uncultured Dysgonomonas sp.: one gene and its partner. The protein of the gene in region 1 interacts with the protein of each later gene in a pairwise test. Links are inferred from orthologs where the notes say so. Each region holds a gene or a part of one and is shown on either strand. Other genes may lie near its edges.

The links.
Region 2: the proteins of ssb (region 1) and priA interact in binary tests that used the Escherichia coli proteins (3 or more experiments, as listed by UniProt). The link is inferred for uncultured Dysgonomonas sp. from one-to-one orthologs.

What each region holds. Positions count from the first base shown.
Region 1 is NZ_LT599032.1:1,925,938-1,934,268, reverse strand. Bases 3,305-6,274 are described here. They hold ssb (single-stranded DNA-binding protein), read left to right. Parts: upstream 3,305-4,545; coding sequence 4,546-5,004; downstream 5,005-6,274. Other genes in these bases: QZL88_RS08225 (glycosyltransferase family 39 protein), read left to right, coding at 5,688-6,274; QZL88_RS08230 (hypothetical protein), read left to right, coding at 5,131-5,715; QZL88_RS08240 (mechanosensitive ion channel domain-containing protein), read left to right, coding at 3,856-4,383; QZL88_RS08245 (hypothetical protein), read left to right, coding at 3,305-3,790. Also shown: QZL88_RS08265 (MotA/TolQ/ExbB proton channel family protein), read left to right, coding at 1-546; QZL88_RS08260 (biopolymer transporter ExbD), read left to right, coding at 578-997; QZL88_RS08255 (sigma-70 family RNA polymerase sigma factor), read left to right, coding at 1,131-1,679; QZL88_RS08250 (hypothetical protein), read left to right, coding at 1,683-2,948; more of QZL88_RS08245, read left to right, coding at 2,975-3,304; more of QZL88_RS08225, read left to right, coding at 6,275-7,196; QZL88_RS08220 (FISUMP domain-containing protein), read left to right, coding at 7,553-8,331. UniProt on the Escherichia coli protein: Plays an important role in DNA replication, recombination and repair. Binds to ssDNA and to an array of partner proteins to recruit them to their sites of action during DNA metabolism. Acts as a sliding platform that migrates on DNA via reptation.
Region 2 is NZ_LT599032.1:1,690,155-1,698,591, forward strand. The notes cover bases 2,436-5,511. They hold priA (primosomal protein N'), read left to right. Parts: upstream 2,436-2,790; coding sequence 2,791-5,232; downstream 5,233-5,511. Other genes in these bases: QZL88_RS07390 (porin family protein), read left to right, coding at 2,436-2,787. Also shown: QZL88_RS07365 (NUDIX domain-containing protein), read right to left, coding at 1-215; QZL88_RS07370 (DUF3109 family protein), read right to left, coding at 257-844; QZL88_RS07380 (hypothetical protein), read left to right, coding at 1,552-1,725; QZL88_RS07385 (hypothetical protein), read right to left, coding at 1,735-1,911; more of QZL88_RS07390, read left to right, coding at 2,179-2,435; QZL88_RS07400 (transglycosylase domain-containing protein), read left to right, coding at 5,699-8,074; QZL88_RS07405 (CD225/dispanin family protein), read left to right, coding at 8,130-8,437.

The DNA of each region.
Region 1 (8,331 bases):
ATAAATAAGTGGCTGGTAGTAAATCGTCTTGGTAAAAAGGATTCGGTCTGGTTATCCCGTGTTGTGGAACTGATACACGAAGGAAAAGTGGATAAGGCATTGAAATTTTGCGTGGAACGTCCTTATGCCTCGGCTAAAGTGATTGCCGCTGGGCTTAAAGACTTTGAACGTGATGATAAAGAAATACAGGAGTCGATGGAAGTCGAAGCCCGCCAGCAAATAAGCATATTGGAAAGCCAGATGAATTGGCTTGGGATTACAGCTTCTATTGCACCAATGCTCGGGTTTTTGGGTACAATCTTTGGGGTGATAAAGATATTCTATGATATAGCAAAGACAAACGATCTGGCGATTGATACGATTTCTACAGGACTTTATCAGAAAATGATATGTTCCGGAGCGGGGTTGCTTGTCGGGATTATAGCATATGCCGGATATTACGTGCTGAATGGGCGTATCGATAAAGTGGTAGTCAATATCGATAAAGAATCGAACGAAGTATTGAAAGCAATCAGAGCTTATAAAAGAGGCAATATAGAAGCTTAATTTTTAAGCTTATTCTTAAAAAAGAGAAAACATGAAAATAGAACGGAGAAAAACAAGGGCTGCCGAGGTTTATACCTCTTCGTTGAATGATATAATGTTCTTCCTGTTGTTGTTTTTTCTTATAATATCCACAATGGTTACTCCTGCGGCAATCAGAGTTCTTTTGCCAAATGCTGCAACTTCGGAGCAAGTTGTAACCAAGAAAAATATTAATTTGATAATAACTCAGGATCTGAGGTATTATGTCAATGATAAGGAAGTTACAAAAGAAGAGATCGAACCGGCCTTGATGGCAGCTATTACAAAGGAAAAAGAAAAGAACAATAACGTCGAAGTAAATGTTCTATTACAAGCAGATAAATCATTGAGTCTGCAGAATGTTGTTGATGTAATTGATATCGGGAATAAATTGCAGGTAAAGATGGTACTTTTTACCCAAAAACCGGAATAAATAAATTCTAAAATTAAAAAGATAAAAACTAAAATTTCATTATTACTAAAAAAAGATAATAGTAGATGAAATTTAGTATAGATGATGCAACATTTCTACAAAAAATGCATCTCTAAAATGAAGCTTGACCAATATGAATGAACTGCAAATTATAGCAGGCTGTAAGGAACAAAAGCGTGAAGCTCAAAAAATGCTATACGAGGTGTATGCCCGTAAGATGTATAGCATTTGCTTACGCTATAGTTCTGATCAAGACGCTGCTCAGGATTTATTGCAGGACGGATTCATGAAAGTGTTTGCCAATATTGATTCATTTCAGGATAGAGGCTCTTTCGAAGGTTGGCTCAAGCGCATATTTATAAACCTTGCTTTAGAAAACTTAAGAAAGAAAAAATCAATAATTCAGACTTCCGATGATGTTCAGAATCTTCCCGATGTAGTGGACGATTCTACAGAAGACGAACAAATGTATAAAATATCGGAGGGTGAGTTACTGAAAATGGTACAAGACCTGCCGCGTGGTTATTCTACAGTTTTCAACTTGTATGCGATAGAAGATTATTCACACAAGGAAATAGCAGAAATGATGGGTATTAGTGAAGGTACTTCACGTTCTCAATATGTAAGAGCCAGAAATATATTACAGGAGAAGGTGAAACAATATATTAAAGAGAGATCGTAACTAATGATAGAAGATAAAGACAAAATAAAGGATCTATTCTCCTCAAAGTTAGGAAACTTTGAGCCGGAAGTGCCTGCATCCATTTGGGGTGGGCTGGATCAGCTTTTGTCTAATCAGCCTGTACAAGCGCCTGATGCATCATCTTCATCTTCATCTGCAAATTCTTCGACAGCCAATGCAGCTTCTTCGACCTCAAAAGCATCTACTATAAAGACCATCGCTATTGCTGTAGGTGTAGCAGCAGCAATCGTAATTGGTATATTATTTATTCCAACAGATGATAAACCGATAATGGAAGATGCTGATGTTGTTGTAACAGAAGATGTTAAGCCTCCTGTAGAAGTTCAGGAAGTGGATACTGTGATTGAGATTCCGAAAGCTGTGCCGCCACTGCTGGCCAAGGCACGGGCTGTGATCGAACCTGTAGAAACTGTAATAGCAACGGAACCTGAACCAGAGCCAGAAGTGGTATCTGAACCTTTAGAGAAAGAAGAACCTAAAGAAGAGAAAAAAGAAGTAAAAGCAGCGCCAATGTTGGCACAAACGACAGTTATATTACCGGAAGTAGAATTGCCGTCGAAAGGGCTGTCTCTAGGAGTAACTGTTGATGCAGGGTTGTTTGCCGACAATGTAAATCAAAGAGGTGGGGATATCCTGTTCTCTCGTCAAGCAAGATCTTCTACTTTCAGGTCAGCCTTGAATAAGGAAAATAGTGAATTTGAACTTGAACATAAGCAACCTGTTTCGTTTGGAGTAACAATCAGTAAGCAGATAGCGCCAAAATTATCATTCGAAACGGGGCTGGTTTATACCCACCTGTCATCGAAGATAAAATCAGGTAGTGTGTTCAATATAAGTGAATCGCAGTATTTTAACTATCTGGGTATACCATTATCTCTGAATTATACGTTCTTTGAATTAGGTAAGACTAAATTCTATTTTGCACTGGGAGGAATGGTACAGAAAGATATAAATGGAAGATATGTAAGCAATATGGGCTTTTCTATGCTCGATATTCAAGATAAAGATCTTGCAGGACATGTCTTTTATTCTGAGCCATATTATATAAGAGAGTCTGTGAAACAATCAAATCCTCAGTTCTCGGTAAGATCATCTCTGGGTATTTCCTATCCTTTGTATAAAAAAATGTATCTTTATGGGACGATAGGAGGGGCATATTACTTCGATGCCGGAAATAAGTACAGAACTATATATTCTGACAGAAAGACTCAGTTAGACCTGAATCTGGGAATTAAATTTGACTTTTAAAAAATTAATACAATTAAAAAATAAACATGAAAAAAACATCTTTACTGAAAATTTTTTGTAGTGTGTTCTCCGTGGTGTTGCTGATGTCATCATGCTTGGGAGATGGGGACAGTTCATTTACTATTGAGAAGGATTTCGCTTATATAACAAGCGATGATTATGGCCGGAAATTTGCCGTTACATCAAACGGATATATAATGCATGATAATATTACGACTTTAACCGAAATAAATCAATGTTATTTTATAGGTTATAAGATATCATCTTCTTCGGCCGATGGATATTACAATGCAGAGTATGTGAATATACTGAATAATGGAAATGCTATAGCTAAGGAATCTCTGAGATTGGACAAACCATATGAAAATAGCGGTTTAGTTAGCAGAAACGATACCATTGTCCCTACAAGCGTAAGTATTGCAGCATGGTCTCCGGTAAATACAATTGGGGATAACTGGATGATTGGTTACAGCCTTACCAAGAAAGAAAGGGATGAAGTGAAAGCTTTCTTCTATTATGATGTAACTAACCAGAAAGATTCGGAAGGTGAAATTGATCCGGCTAAAGATAACAAGATTATTATTGATGTAAGATTTGGTATAACAGATAAAGGAACAGGTGATAATAATGTAACCGATTCTTTTTCTGCTGTTGGGAACTTGTCTTACCTCAGAAACAGTTTCTCTCCAAACTTTAGTGGCGTGACTACCGATTATGTAAATGTTCCTGTAAAATTCAGATACCAGAAATATACCTCTTCGGGGCAACCGGCAGAAGTAATTTATATTGGTAACTGGCAGTTGTCGGGTAGTAATGCATACTATATTCAATTCAAAAAATAATCTATAACCGAGAATAGAAGTAAGAGACGTAGCCCGTGGACTACGTCTCTTTTATGTATAAAGAAATGTTGGAAAAAGATATCTTAACCATATTAACAGATCATTTGCCGCAGATAATAGCTTCGGCGATTATAATTTTATTGACACCTTCTTCAAAATATATAGTAGGTAAGATAATAAGAAAATATGGCTCCCTTACGCTGAAGTCAGAGCCCCGGACATTGCATATCATACAAGTGATAAATATTCTTATCAACTTTACTTGTCTGGTTACCCTTGCTATTATCTGGGGAGTACAGCCGCAGAATATGCTGGTGGCTTTGTCTTCTATATTTGCAGTGATAGGTGTTGCGATGTTTGCTCAATGGTCTATCCTGAGTAATATCACAGCCGGAATTATAATATTTTTTACTACCCCATTCAAGATCGGGGACGAGATACATATTCTGGATAAAGATACTCCTATAGATGCCATAATAGAGAATATTCTTACATTTCATACCCATCTCAGGACTAAAGATAATGAACTTATTATCATTCCAAACTCACTTTTCTTGCAAAAAATAGTTTCTGTGGGGAAAATGGAAAGATGATAGTCCGTGAGCAGTAAGTAGTAAACAGTAAGCAGTTTACTACTTTAATAGAATCTTTACTATCATGCGTCAGCCACTGTTTACTGTTTATTGTTTACTGTTCATTGATTGTGGATTTTTTTCCTATATTTGTGATATTATAAACAAAATAGATAGTTGTATATGTCAGTGAACAAAGTAATATTGATAGGAAATGTAGGGAAAGATCCTGATGTGAAATATTTTGATAATGGGAGCGTAGTTGCTAATTTTACTTTGGCCACTACAGAGAGAGGATACACTGCTGCTAACGGGACGCAGATCCCCGACCGTACCGAATGGCATAATATAGTTTGCTGGAGAGGTTTGGCAAAAGTAGCAGAACAATTTGTTAAAAAAGGGACTCAGGTATATGTTGAAGGTAAAATACGATCACGCACATATGACGATGCCAACGGAATGAAACGGTATGTAAATGAGATATATGCAGATAATCTCGAGCTACTGGGCAGCCGTAGGAGAGAAGGTGGAGAGGGTGCTGAAAATATGCCATATTCCCAACCTGCAAACGAATCTTATCAATCACCGAATTCATATAATTCTTCCAATAATATATCAGAGGAGGATGATTTGCCTTTTTAAAAAGAGAGTATGATCTCGTGGAATGAGATTTATCAAAAATATTGGACAGGTTAATACAAATAGGAGACTGTTTGCTTTAATCTGTTTTTATTTTAAGCCAAAGAACTTTTTTTACATAGCGCATATATGGGGAAGCAAACAACATTATTCTTAATCATCTGTTGTGTATTCATTTCTTGTAACGAATATACGCCGAAGCCTGTAGGGTATCCGCGGAAAGACAGGGTAGAGTCCGGAGTGGTGAGATTTGAACATGTTGCATTCTCTTTCCGGTATCCGGCAAATGCCCGGATAGAAGAAGTAAAGAAAAATGATGAGTCAGGCTTTTGGTTCAATATCTCTTATCCTGAATATGATGCGGTTTTATATTGTACATATTTTCCGGTCGATAAGAAAAAGCTTTCCGGAGCATTGGAAGATAGCTACCAGTTGGCATATAGCCAGGCGTTGAAGGCGAATGGTATACAACAATCACAATATACTGATTCCTTAGGGCATATGTCGGGAATAATCTATGATGTAAAAGGTTCGGTAGCAAGTCCGCTACAATTTTATCTGACTGATAATACCTCTAACTTTCTGAGAGGCTCATTATATTTCAACCAGCAGGTCAATACCGATTCTATTGCTCCGATAGTAGGATTTCTGCGAGAAGATATTGTCGCCCTAATGCAATCTCTCGAATGGAAAAACTCAAAAGTAGTGCCATGAAGATTCCCCAAGCACTGATATATATCTGCCTGCTTACTTTCGGGGTTTCTTTATTTATATACCTTGACATAAAGAACACAACTCTTTTGTACGACGATGTATATTCAATCTTTATGGCGAAAACATCATATACTGATATTATAAATATAACGGCATCGGATGTACACCCTCCACTATATTACTGGTGTTTAAAATTTTTCAGTTCTCTTTTTGGCGATTCTCTTTTTGCCCTCAGGCTATTTTCTACACTGGGAGTTATTGCGGCTCTTCTTTTGGGCTGTTTTCCTATACGGCGTTTATTCGGGGGTAAGGTCGCTATTACCTTTATGCTGTTGATTATTATATTCCCTGTTACCCAGTATATGGCAACAGAAATAAGAATGTATTCGTGGACAATGTTTTTTGTCTTGGCATGCGCATTATCAGCTTATCAGGCTTCCGAAAAAGGGACCGGGATTCATTGGGTACTATTTTTCGGAACAGGCCTTTGCGCTGCATACCTCCATAACTATGGGCTATTGAGTGTTTTTGGCATATATGTGATCTTTTTCTTCTTCCTGATACGGACAAAGAAGAAGTTGACTTATCTGGTTCTTTGCGGAGTCGCCTTTTTTATTGCCTATCTTCCATGGCTTATTCAATTGTGGGGGCAAATCGATAATGTTTCATCCGGTTACTGGATAAAGCCGTTGACCCTGAACGATATATTTCTACATATTTACTATTTCTATTCACCAAAGGAAATATGGCAGCCTTTTACTAATTTTACAAAAGGGGAAATGATGTGCGGATTAATAATTTTGATGGTAACACAATTAGTGCTGACAATAAAAGTATTACTATCCGATAATATAAAGAAAGATAAAATGTCCTTACTGGCGATCTTTTCTTTTATTACATTTCTTATCCCCATAGCGATAGGGTTTATCATCTCTGTTGCATACCTGCCTATATTAGTGACGCGTTATATGACCTGTTCATTTGGCCTTTTCGTTTTAAGTCTTGCTTTTGTCCTGGCAAGGGCTATGGAGCATCCTAAATACAAGCAACTCTCATATATTTTTTTACTTCTTTTGTTTTTTACCGGCGTAGTGAGGTTCTATTCAGGCGTGAATTATTATAGGCATACAGAATCGGCGTATCAGGAAATCCGCAAGTTTATAAATATTGAAGGAGGTAGTCCTCTTGTTATAAATGATTTTTCATATTATGCTATGCCCCGGTTGCAACTGATTCTCCCTGAAAATGAATATATTGTCTTGACGGGTGAGAAATCCGAAGATTTCCGGCCATTCCGTTTTAAAGAAAGAAGGACAACGGAATTTGTTGCAACGGAATTTATTCTTGTGCATCAGGATAGGGAAGCCATACAGGACGATTTTAGTCAATACAGACAATCATTAGATAACCGTTATGTTGTTATTGATAGTTTGCACGCTACAGATATCCATTTATATCGCATGAAAAAGATAATACCCTGAACATAATAATTGCAGATAATATTATCTATAAAATATCTGCAGATAACATACCTTTTTATTTTATCCTCTATATCGGTTTTTGTATAAGAAAGGTTTCTCCCTAAATTGTTTATAGAGTGAAATGTCTGGATGATTATTTCATATCAGGTTGTTTCTTTTATCTAAAATTGACGTGCAATGCGATTATTTCTTTAACATACTCTCGATTGTGCACATATCTTCAGTCCGGATAGATTTTCTTTGTTTGGAAGAAAGTAAGAAGAACAAAAATTAATATAGAACAAAGGTAAAGACAAACATTTTCCTTATCCTGTTTCGGAGGGTAAGGATATCCGCTTTTCAAACTTATGAAACTTATGAAATTAAAAATTCAAATCTTACTATTGTTTAGTCTGGTATTATCGGTGACAATAGTAAATGCACAGGTTACAGTAGGTCGTGACGATTCGCCTGTAGAAGGCGCATTGCTGGATCTTAAAGAAGATGCCTCAACCAGTATGGTGACCGCGAGAAAAGGCTTGGGGATGCCCCGGGTAGGACTAAAATCTTTGACAATTGTGAGCCCTGAAACAAGTCTGGCCTCTACTGTCGAAGGGGCTACGGGAGATTGGGATCCGACTACTCATGTGGGATTGATGGTGTACAATACAAACGAAGATCTCTGTATCACGCCAGAGCCGATGTATAAAGGTATTTATGTGTGGAACGAAACTGAGTGGGTTTATATAGGTCCTACGAATAAATCTCTTGCTGTTCATGAACTGGTTGATGATCGTCCTCAAGTGCATGGTACACAAACTTATGCTTACCGTTCGTTCGGAAGTGCCGGTGAATGGATGCTGGAAAATCTGCGCTATTTACCTCTGGATAATAGTATAGAAATAAGCAGAGTAGGTGAAGAGAACGATGCCGGCTGGTATCGCCTCAAACGTTATTTTTATCCGCAACCAATGGGAGGTACAGAAACTGATTATTCTAAAATTCCGACATGGGATTTGAAACAGGGAGTACTATACTCATATTCCGCAGCTACAGGCGGTCAGTGGGATGACGTATTGGGCGATTACGGGAATAATGAAACCGAGCATGTCACTGATCCGACTCCAGGTATCTGCCCGGATGGTTGGCGCATACC
Region 2 (8,437 bases), 240 kb from region 1 along the record:
CCCGGGAGATCCAATGTGCCTTTTACCGGCTCATGCGCCCGTGTGGCCACGAGTAATTCTTTATCATCATTTATTATAATGGCAATAGTAGACGAACATGAGTTAAAATAATAGATAAAGCCGCAATCTTCGCATCGCTTCGACTTGAAATTATTTTCTACAAAATGATTTGAACCGCATTTCGGACAATATTTAAATTGAGTTAGAGGATGCATTGTGATTAATTAAGAATTAATAATTAAGAGTTATACACTGCTTACTTTTCACTGTTTACTGACTTTTTATATTCTTCCGCAACCAAAGTAAGTTCCTTATACCAGTCTTCGCCAAACCGCCGAACAAGAGGCTCTTTCAGAAACTGGTATATCTTCAAGCCTTCTTTATTCCCAAGCAGGACAGCAGCCTTACATACCCGCCAGCGATGATAATTGACCGCTGTAAAATCCCTGTATTTATCTAAACGGATAGGGTATAGATGACAGGAGATGGGTTTGTAAAAGTCTACCCGTCCTTCGCGATGGGCTTTTTCTATGGCACATTTACAAATTCCTTTCTCATCATAATAAGTAAACACACAGTCCTTCCCGTTGACGATGGAAGTTACCATATCGCCATCAGTATCTTTATATGCTACACCTTGTTTTTTGATTACTTCCTGAGCTGCGGGAGACAAGTCGTCCCAAACCTGAGGCAACAGGTTTTCGATAATCTTTACTTCTTCATCTTCGAGGGGAGCGCCGGAGTCTCCTTCTACACAACATTCTCCCTTACATACCGATAAATCACACAAAAAATTCTCTTCTATTATATCCGATGCGACTATCGTATCATTTATTTGAAACATTTATATTTTATTATTTAAGGTCACAGACCTATTTACTATTTCGTTAAGTTTTTATTAAATAGCAAGTAAAGTAGATTGAGACAATACTTTAACTAATTTGGTTTCTACTTACGCTTTTCGTTATTGATATTTTTTGATATTTGGGTATAAAGATACGTTTTTGTATCCAATTGCCATATATTCACACCTGTTAATAAAGCTTTATAGTTAAATCCGTCTTCAACTTAGTACAGTTTCACATAATACGTTTTCATTTTAAGAACGTGAAATTATAGATTCTATTTGCCATATGTCGGAAAATCTCTTATTTTTGCATCTGATTTGCAAATGGCAAATGTGTCGGCGCAGTAGTTCAATGGATAGAATAGAAGTTTCCTAAACTTTAGATTCGGGTTCGATTCCCGGCTGTGCTACAAATAAAATCAAAAGATCGACTGATTATCAAATAGATACTCGGTCGATTTTATTTTATAATAAAGAGAGATAAATATTTAATCTATCCTCTATTTATTATTTAGTTTTTAGCTTCACCATAACTGGGAATATCGAACTTAGATAGAAAACCAAACCCACCTAGCCTCAAGGACAGAGCAAGCTATATGAAATGAGTTTTTTCGCCATCCCATACAACCAAGTTCAGTGAAACTATTGACCAGAAGTAAATCTATTTTGATTCATTTTTACCAGTCCATTTTCCAATATAGAAAATGATGAATCCGATCGCGGATATTACTGCGATTGCGCCAACAACATATAAAAGTATGGCTGAAACGACCTTTACGCCTACAATCAATAAAGTAAGAAACAACAATATCGATATAACGCCAACTGATATAAAGAAATATTTTAATACATCCATGACATTTAATTATTCTAATTAAGCATTCTTCTTATTCCTTATTTTCCCGGCTATTTTGGTCTTTATCTACATCTTCTCTAAAAGCATGAAGATGCTCCGACTCTGCTCTCTTCTTATCACTGCTCAGTCCGTCAATTTTCTTCATCGGTGCTCCTAACCTTTTATCCAAATAGGAGTCATTGTTTGAGTTTTCATCATGGTTGGACATAATAAAGTTTTTTTAGGGTTAGCAATATATTCTACATAGAGTTAGAACAACGCAAAAAACAAAATTGTTTTCACAAATGCTTTAGAGTAATCTGCCGCTTACTTCCAATATAACATATCACCAGATATAAATTAATTCAATATCCACATCATTCGCAAACAAGGAGGAAATCAAAATCTCTTTCTTTTTCCTATATTTGTGCCGCAATAAAACTATATATATTCCGATTTGTTATAGTATATAGTATAATTAAAAATGAAATCCATTATGAAAACTAAGTATTTTTTGCCTTTAGGCCTGTTATTACTCTTATTTATAACTAGCATCAATCCATCTTCTGCCCAGATAATCAGATATGGACTAAAAGGGGGAATCGATGTTGCAGATCATAAAGTAAATTCTAGTATACTGAACGTAAAAAACCGTGTCGGATTCCAAGTCGGCGGAACTCTTGAACTAAACGTACCGCTAACAGGTTTTGGTGTAGAAACAGGATTAGCCTATGGAAACAAAGGTTATAATGTAGACAACAACGAAAAACAAGGTGATATATCAAACCTCAGTTATCTGACTGTGCCTATCAGCCTGAAGAAAAGATTCTCTATTTTCGGCATTGCCGGCATATATTTCTCAGCTGGTGTATACGGTAATCTGAAAGTAGGCGGCGGCGAACTGAAAATTGAAGATCAGACATACGACCAAAAAGGATTCCAGACAGGATTTATTGCAGGTGCAGGTGTTAGCTTATTAAGCCACCTCGACCTGGGAATGAACTACCGTTATAAATTCACCGACACTTACGATCAAGAGGCAGCTAAAGATTTCAAAAAAGTAGACAGACAAACCTGGACAGTCAGTCTTGCATACTTATTCTAACGAATGACATTATACGCCGACGTAATATTACCGCTTCCTTTACAGGGACTATACACATACATTATTCCGCCGGAACTGGCCGATACGGTCTACGAAGGCAGCAGGGTAATTGTACAGTTCGGGAAGAAGAAATTTTATACGGCGATAGTTTTCCGCACATACGAATCGGTAGAAAAACAAGCACCGATCAAAGATATAGTCTCCACTTTGGAGGACTACCCTATAGTAACCCCCTTCCAGTTGAAATTCTGGGAGTGGGTTTCATTTTATTATATGTGTTCGCTAGGTGATGTGTACCGTGCAGCCCTACCATCAGCGCTGAAGCTGGAAAGTGAGACTCATGTCTTTCTTAATCCGGACTTTGAAGCAACAGAACCTTTGACCCCAAATGAGCAAAAGGTCTTCTACTTACTGTCGCCGGAAAAGGCATCCACAATTGCCGAAATAGAAAAGCAGGCCGGTTTGGCAAACGCTATTCCCGCCATCAAATCTCTCACAGATAAAGGAGCGGCATATATAAATGAGAACATCCGAAATGCTTATTCTGCAAAAACTCTTTCAGCAGTAAGGCTAACTAGGTCATATACCGATGAAGAACTCAATGATGTACTCAACGAACTGGGAAGAGCAAAGAAACAACAGCATCTATTGACAGCATTTCTTCATCTGAAGGAAAACAACCCGATTATCACAAAGAAGCAACTATTGGAAGATACCGACGCATCACCCGCCGTATTATCCGAGTTGGCAAAGAAGAAAATACTTGAAGTGTATGATATCGAAATCAGCCGCTTCGATTATGGAGAGACCGACATCGAGTCCGCATATGAGCTGAACAGCCATCAGCAGCAGGCCTATGTGAAAATCACAAAGTTATTCAAAGAACAAGACACCACCTTACTTTACGGAGTAACCTCCAGTGGTAAGACCGAAATATATATCCGGCTTATCAGAGATGCTATAAGTAAAGGCAAACAGGTATTATACCTGTTACCCGAAATAGCGCTGACAACGCAGATCACTAACCGCCTGAAAACCGTATTCGGTAATAAACTGGCCGTCTATCACTCCCGGTTCAACGACAACGAACGGGCCGAGACATGGAACAGGCTGCTGAAAGACGGGGAAACGCAGGTCATACTGGGTGCACGTTCTGCCATATTCCTACCGTTCACCAATCTCGGACTTATCATTGTAGACGAAGAACACGAAGGCTCTTACAAGCAGCAAGACCCTGCTCCGCGTTACCATGCCCGCAATGCCGCCATTGTATTGGCAAATATATATAGCGCCAAAGTATTACTGGGTACCGCCACCCCTTCCATAGAGACATATTACAATGCCCTTTCGGGAAGGTATGGCCTGGTAAGGCTCACCAAAAGGCATGAGAATATCGAACTCCCTCAGATAGCTGTTATCAACACCAAGGAACTGAGACGCAAGAAGCAGATGAAATCAGTTCTATCCCCTCCTCTGATAGACAAAATAAAGGAAGCTTTGGAGAAGAAAGAGCAGATCATACTATTCCAGAACAGGCGCGGCTTCGCTTCTTTACTTGAATGCAAAAACTGTTCATGGACGCCGCGTTGCTCCCATTGCGATGTAAGCCTTACTTACCACAAGGGACAGCGAATGCTTGTCTGTCACTATTGCGGGTCTACATACCGGGTCCCGGATGTTTGCGAGGAATGTAAAACTCCGACACTTGAATTTCTGGGTTATGGTACGGAACGTATTGAAGAGGAAGTGAACACTCTTTTTCCGGAAGCGGCTGTTGCACGTATGGATTTGGATACGACACGGGGGAAAAAGTCCTACGAACATATTATTTCCCGACTCGAAGATAACAGGACAAATATCCTGATTGGTACACAAATGGTATCGAAAGGGCTGGATTTCGGCAATGTGTCTATTGTTGGGATACTGAATGCCGACAACCTGCTAAATTATCCGGATTTCCGCGCTTATGAAAAAGCTTTCCAACTCATTACTCAGGTCAGTGGACGCGCGGGGCGTAAGAATAAGCAAGGACTCGTCTTACTGCAAACAGCGCATCCATCCCATCCCATTATCAACTTTGTAAAGCACAATGACTACGAATCATTCTATCTGGCACAGACAGAGGAACGGAAATTGTTTCGTTATCCTCCTTTTTTCAGGCTGATATCCATTGTCATAAGAGGACGGGACGAAAGGCTGACAGAAAATGCCGCCACACAACTGGCACAAGCATTAAGACAATCCTTTGGTGAACGGATATTAGGTCCTAGTAAACCACCCGTATCACGCATTCAGTCCTTATATATCCGAAACATTCTTCTAAAAATTGAGAATAATGCATCTATACAGAAAGTAAGGGAATCTATTCTCTTTCACCAATCGGCTGTATTCGCAAATACAGAGTTTAAAGCCATTCTCCTGCACTACGATGTAGATCCGGTATAGTACTAAAAATCAAGTGTTACTTTATTTATATAATTTTATCTATATAATAAGAGCCAATAGCTGTTAGCTGATAGCTCTTTGAAACATTGGGATAAGCAGAAAGTTTTAAGTAATAAGTATAAAGGAGTTCTAATTGTTGACTGTTTACTGCTAACTGTTTACTGAAAAAAGTGTTCTTTGTGTAAATCTTTGTGCCCCTTGTGGTAAAGAGATTTAACCACTAAGTACACGACGGGAGGCACAAAGGGCTCGAAGGCTAAAGAAACTGTTACGTTTGTTACCTTTTGAAGAAAGGTACAAGTAGACAAGATACGAGATACAAGTTGTTAACTGATGACTGTTTATTGTTTACTGTTTGCTGCTAACTGTTTACTAATTACTATATTTAACCATTTAAGGATTTTTATCTCCAATATTAAAAACGTTTTACTTAAATTTGCAAACTGATTAGACCTAGACTCACTATATGGATAAGAAAGCGAAATCGAAGAAAAAGATGTTTCTTGGCAAATACACACCTCAACAAATAGTTAAAAAACTATGGGTAGCTTTCGGCTGCATCATTGCGCTGATTATCATCCTGTTTACCTGTATTGCTACAGGCATTGTCGGTTATATGCCCGATGTGGAAGAACTAGAGAACCCCATAGACAAATATGCTTCCCAGATATATTCTTCCGACGCCGTATTGTTGGGGACATATTCGCAAGCTAAAAACAACCGTATTTATTCTAATTATAGTGACCTTTCTCCATATCTGGTGCAGGCTCTTGTTGCCACCGAAGATGCACGGTTTTATTCGCACTCGGGAATCGATGCCTATGCACTAACCCGTGCCGTAGTAAAGACAGTTATTCTACAGCAATCGAGCGGAGGTGGAGGTAGTACCATCACACAACAGTTAGCAAAACAACTATACTCTCCTCCGGCGGAAAACTGGATGGTACGTGTATTTCTACGCAAACCTATCGAGTGGGTAATTGCAGCAAAGCTCGAACGTTATTATACAAAAGACGAGATTATAAACCTTTATCTCAATCAGTTCGACTTCCTAAACAATGCTGTAGGAATACAATCGGCAGCACAGGTTTATTTCAACAAAACACCGAAAAATCTGACAATAGAAGAGGCAGCTACCCTCATCGGTATGTGTAAAAATCCGTCTTACTTCAATCCGAAAAGGCAACCCGAGCGGACCAAAGGCCGGAGAGATGTGGTATTGGACCAGATGCGTAAGAACGACTACATTACGCAACAACAATATGATTCATTAAAACTAATTCCTCTCAAACTGGATTTCAGACGAGTAGACCATAAAGATGGATTAGCCCCTTATTTCAGGGAATATCTGCGCCTGACGCTAAATGCCAAAAAGCCCGACAGATCGAATTATGCGTCATGGCAACGGGAACAGTTTGCAATAGATTCGCTTAACTGGGAGACAAACCCATTGTATGGCTGGTGCAGCAAAAACAAAAAGCCGGATGGCAGCACTTACAATCTGGCAACTGACGGACTTAAGATATATGCTACTATAGACTCCCGTATGCAGCAATATGCAGAGGAAGCAATGACCGAGCATATGAGCAAGGAGTTACAACCCGACTTCGATAAAGAAAAGAAAGGACGCTCTTATGCTCCATATTCCTACTCAGTGTCTAAGCAAGTGGATTCATTGCTCTATAGAGCGATGAAACAAACCGACCGCTACCGGAACATGAAGAAAGCAGGGGCTTCGGAGAAAGAGATATTAGCCGAATTTAAGAAGCCTGTAGATATGAAAGTCTTCTCGTGGAGGGGAGAAATAGATACTATCATGACTCCGTGGGATTCGGTCCGTTATCATAAAGGATTTATGCGAGCCGGATTTATGGCTATGGATACACATACCGGCTATGTAAAAGCATATGTAGGCGGCATCGACTACCGTTTCTTCCAATATGATATGGTGAATATGGGACGCCGTCAGGTCGGTTCCACGATAAAACCATATCTGTATGCATTATCAATGCAAGAGGGCGTAACCCCTTGCGACCAAATGCAGTATGAGCAGCAAGTGCTGATCGACGAAATGGGACGCCAACATCCGCCAAGAGGAATTAGAAGCGCCAAAATAGGAGAAATGGTAACTATAAAATGGGGATTGCAAAACTCCGACAATATGGTAACCGCATACCTGATGAACAGAACTTCTCCTTATGCATTTGCGCGCTTCCTGCGTTCATTCGGGCTTACCGGACATATCGATCCTGTACCTGCTATGTGCCTGGGAACACCGGAAGTTACTGTTGCCGAAATGGTAGCGGCTTATTCAGCCTTTGCGAACAAAGGAGTAAGAGCTAATCCTGTTTATGTGACACATATAGAAGACCGTTCTGGTAATGTAGTAGCAAACTTCACAGCCAAACTCGACGAAGTATTCAGCGAGGGCACCTATGTAAAAATGCTGGATATGCTCCGTGGTGTAATCGACGGAGGAACAGGAGGTCGCGTAAGACGCAACTATGGCATTACCGCCCCATTGGGTGGCAAAACCGGAACAACACAGAACAACTCCGACGGCTGGTTTATGGGCTTCAGTCCTAAGCTTTCAGCCGGATGCTGGGTAGGCGGAGAAGACCGTTCTATACATTTCGACCGCACAAGTGACGGACAGGGTGCTGCAATGGCGCTTCCTATATTCGGCTTGTTTATGAAGAAGGTCTATGCCAATCCTAAACTGGGATACAAACAAACGGATCAGTTCGCTCCTGCCCCTGGATACGGTGTATGCGATAAAGGTACTGATGAAGATATTCCGGATGCAGCACCAGCAGTAGGCATTGACAAAATATTTAAATAGACACAGCCAAACTCAAACTTACTACTTACTACCCAATACCAGAGATTTAGTTATTATGGTAAAATATTATTATATAGATGATATATCGAAACAGCAGTGCGGGCCGTTTCCCCTGAATGATTTACCTTCAAAAAAAATCCGCCCCGAAACAATGGTTTGGCGTTCGGGAATGCCCGACTGGATAAATGCCGGAAGTGTACCCGAATTATCTTTCCTGTTCGATACAAAGATACCTCTTCCCGAAGAAAGGAAGTCGGAAGCTGTAGCAATAAAACCAAGCCCCGCCGAAACAGTTGCCACTGAGCCAAAGCCTCAATCGCAACCCATTGCTCCCCCGCAACCCGCAACCAACTATCAACAAAC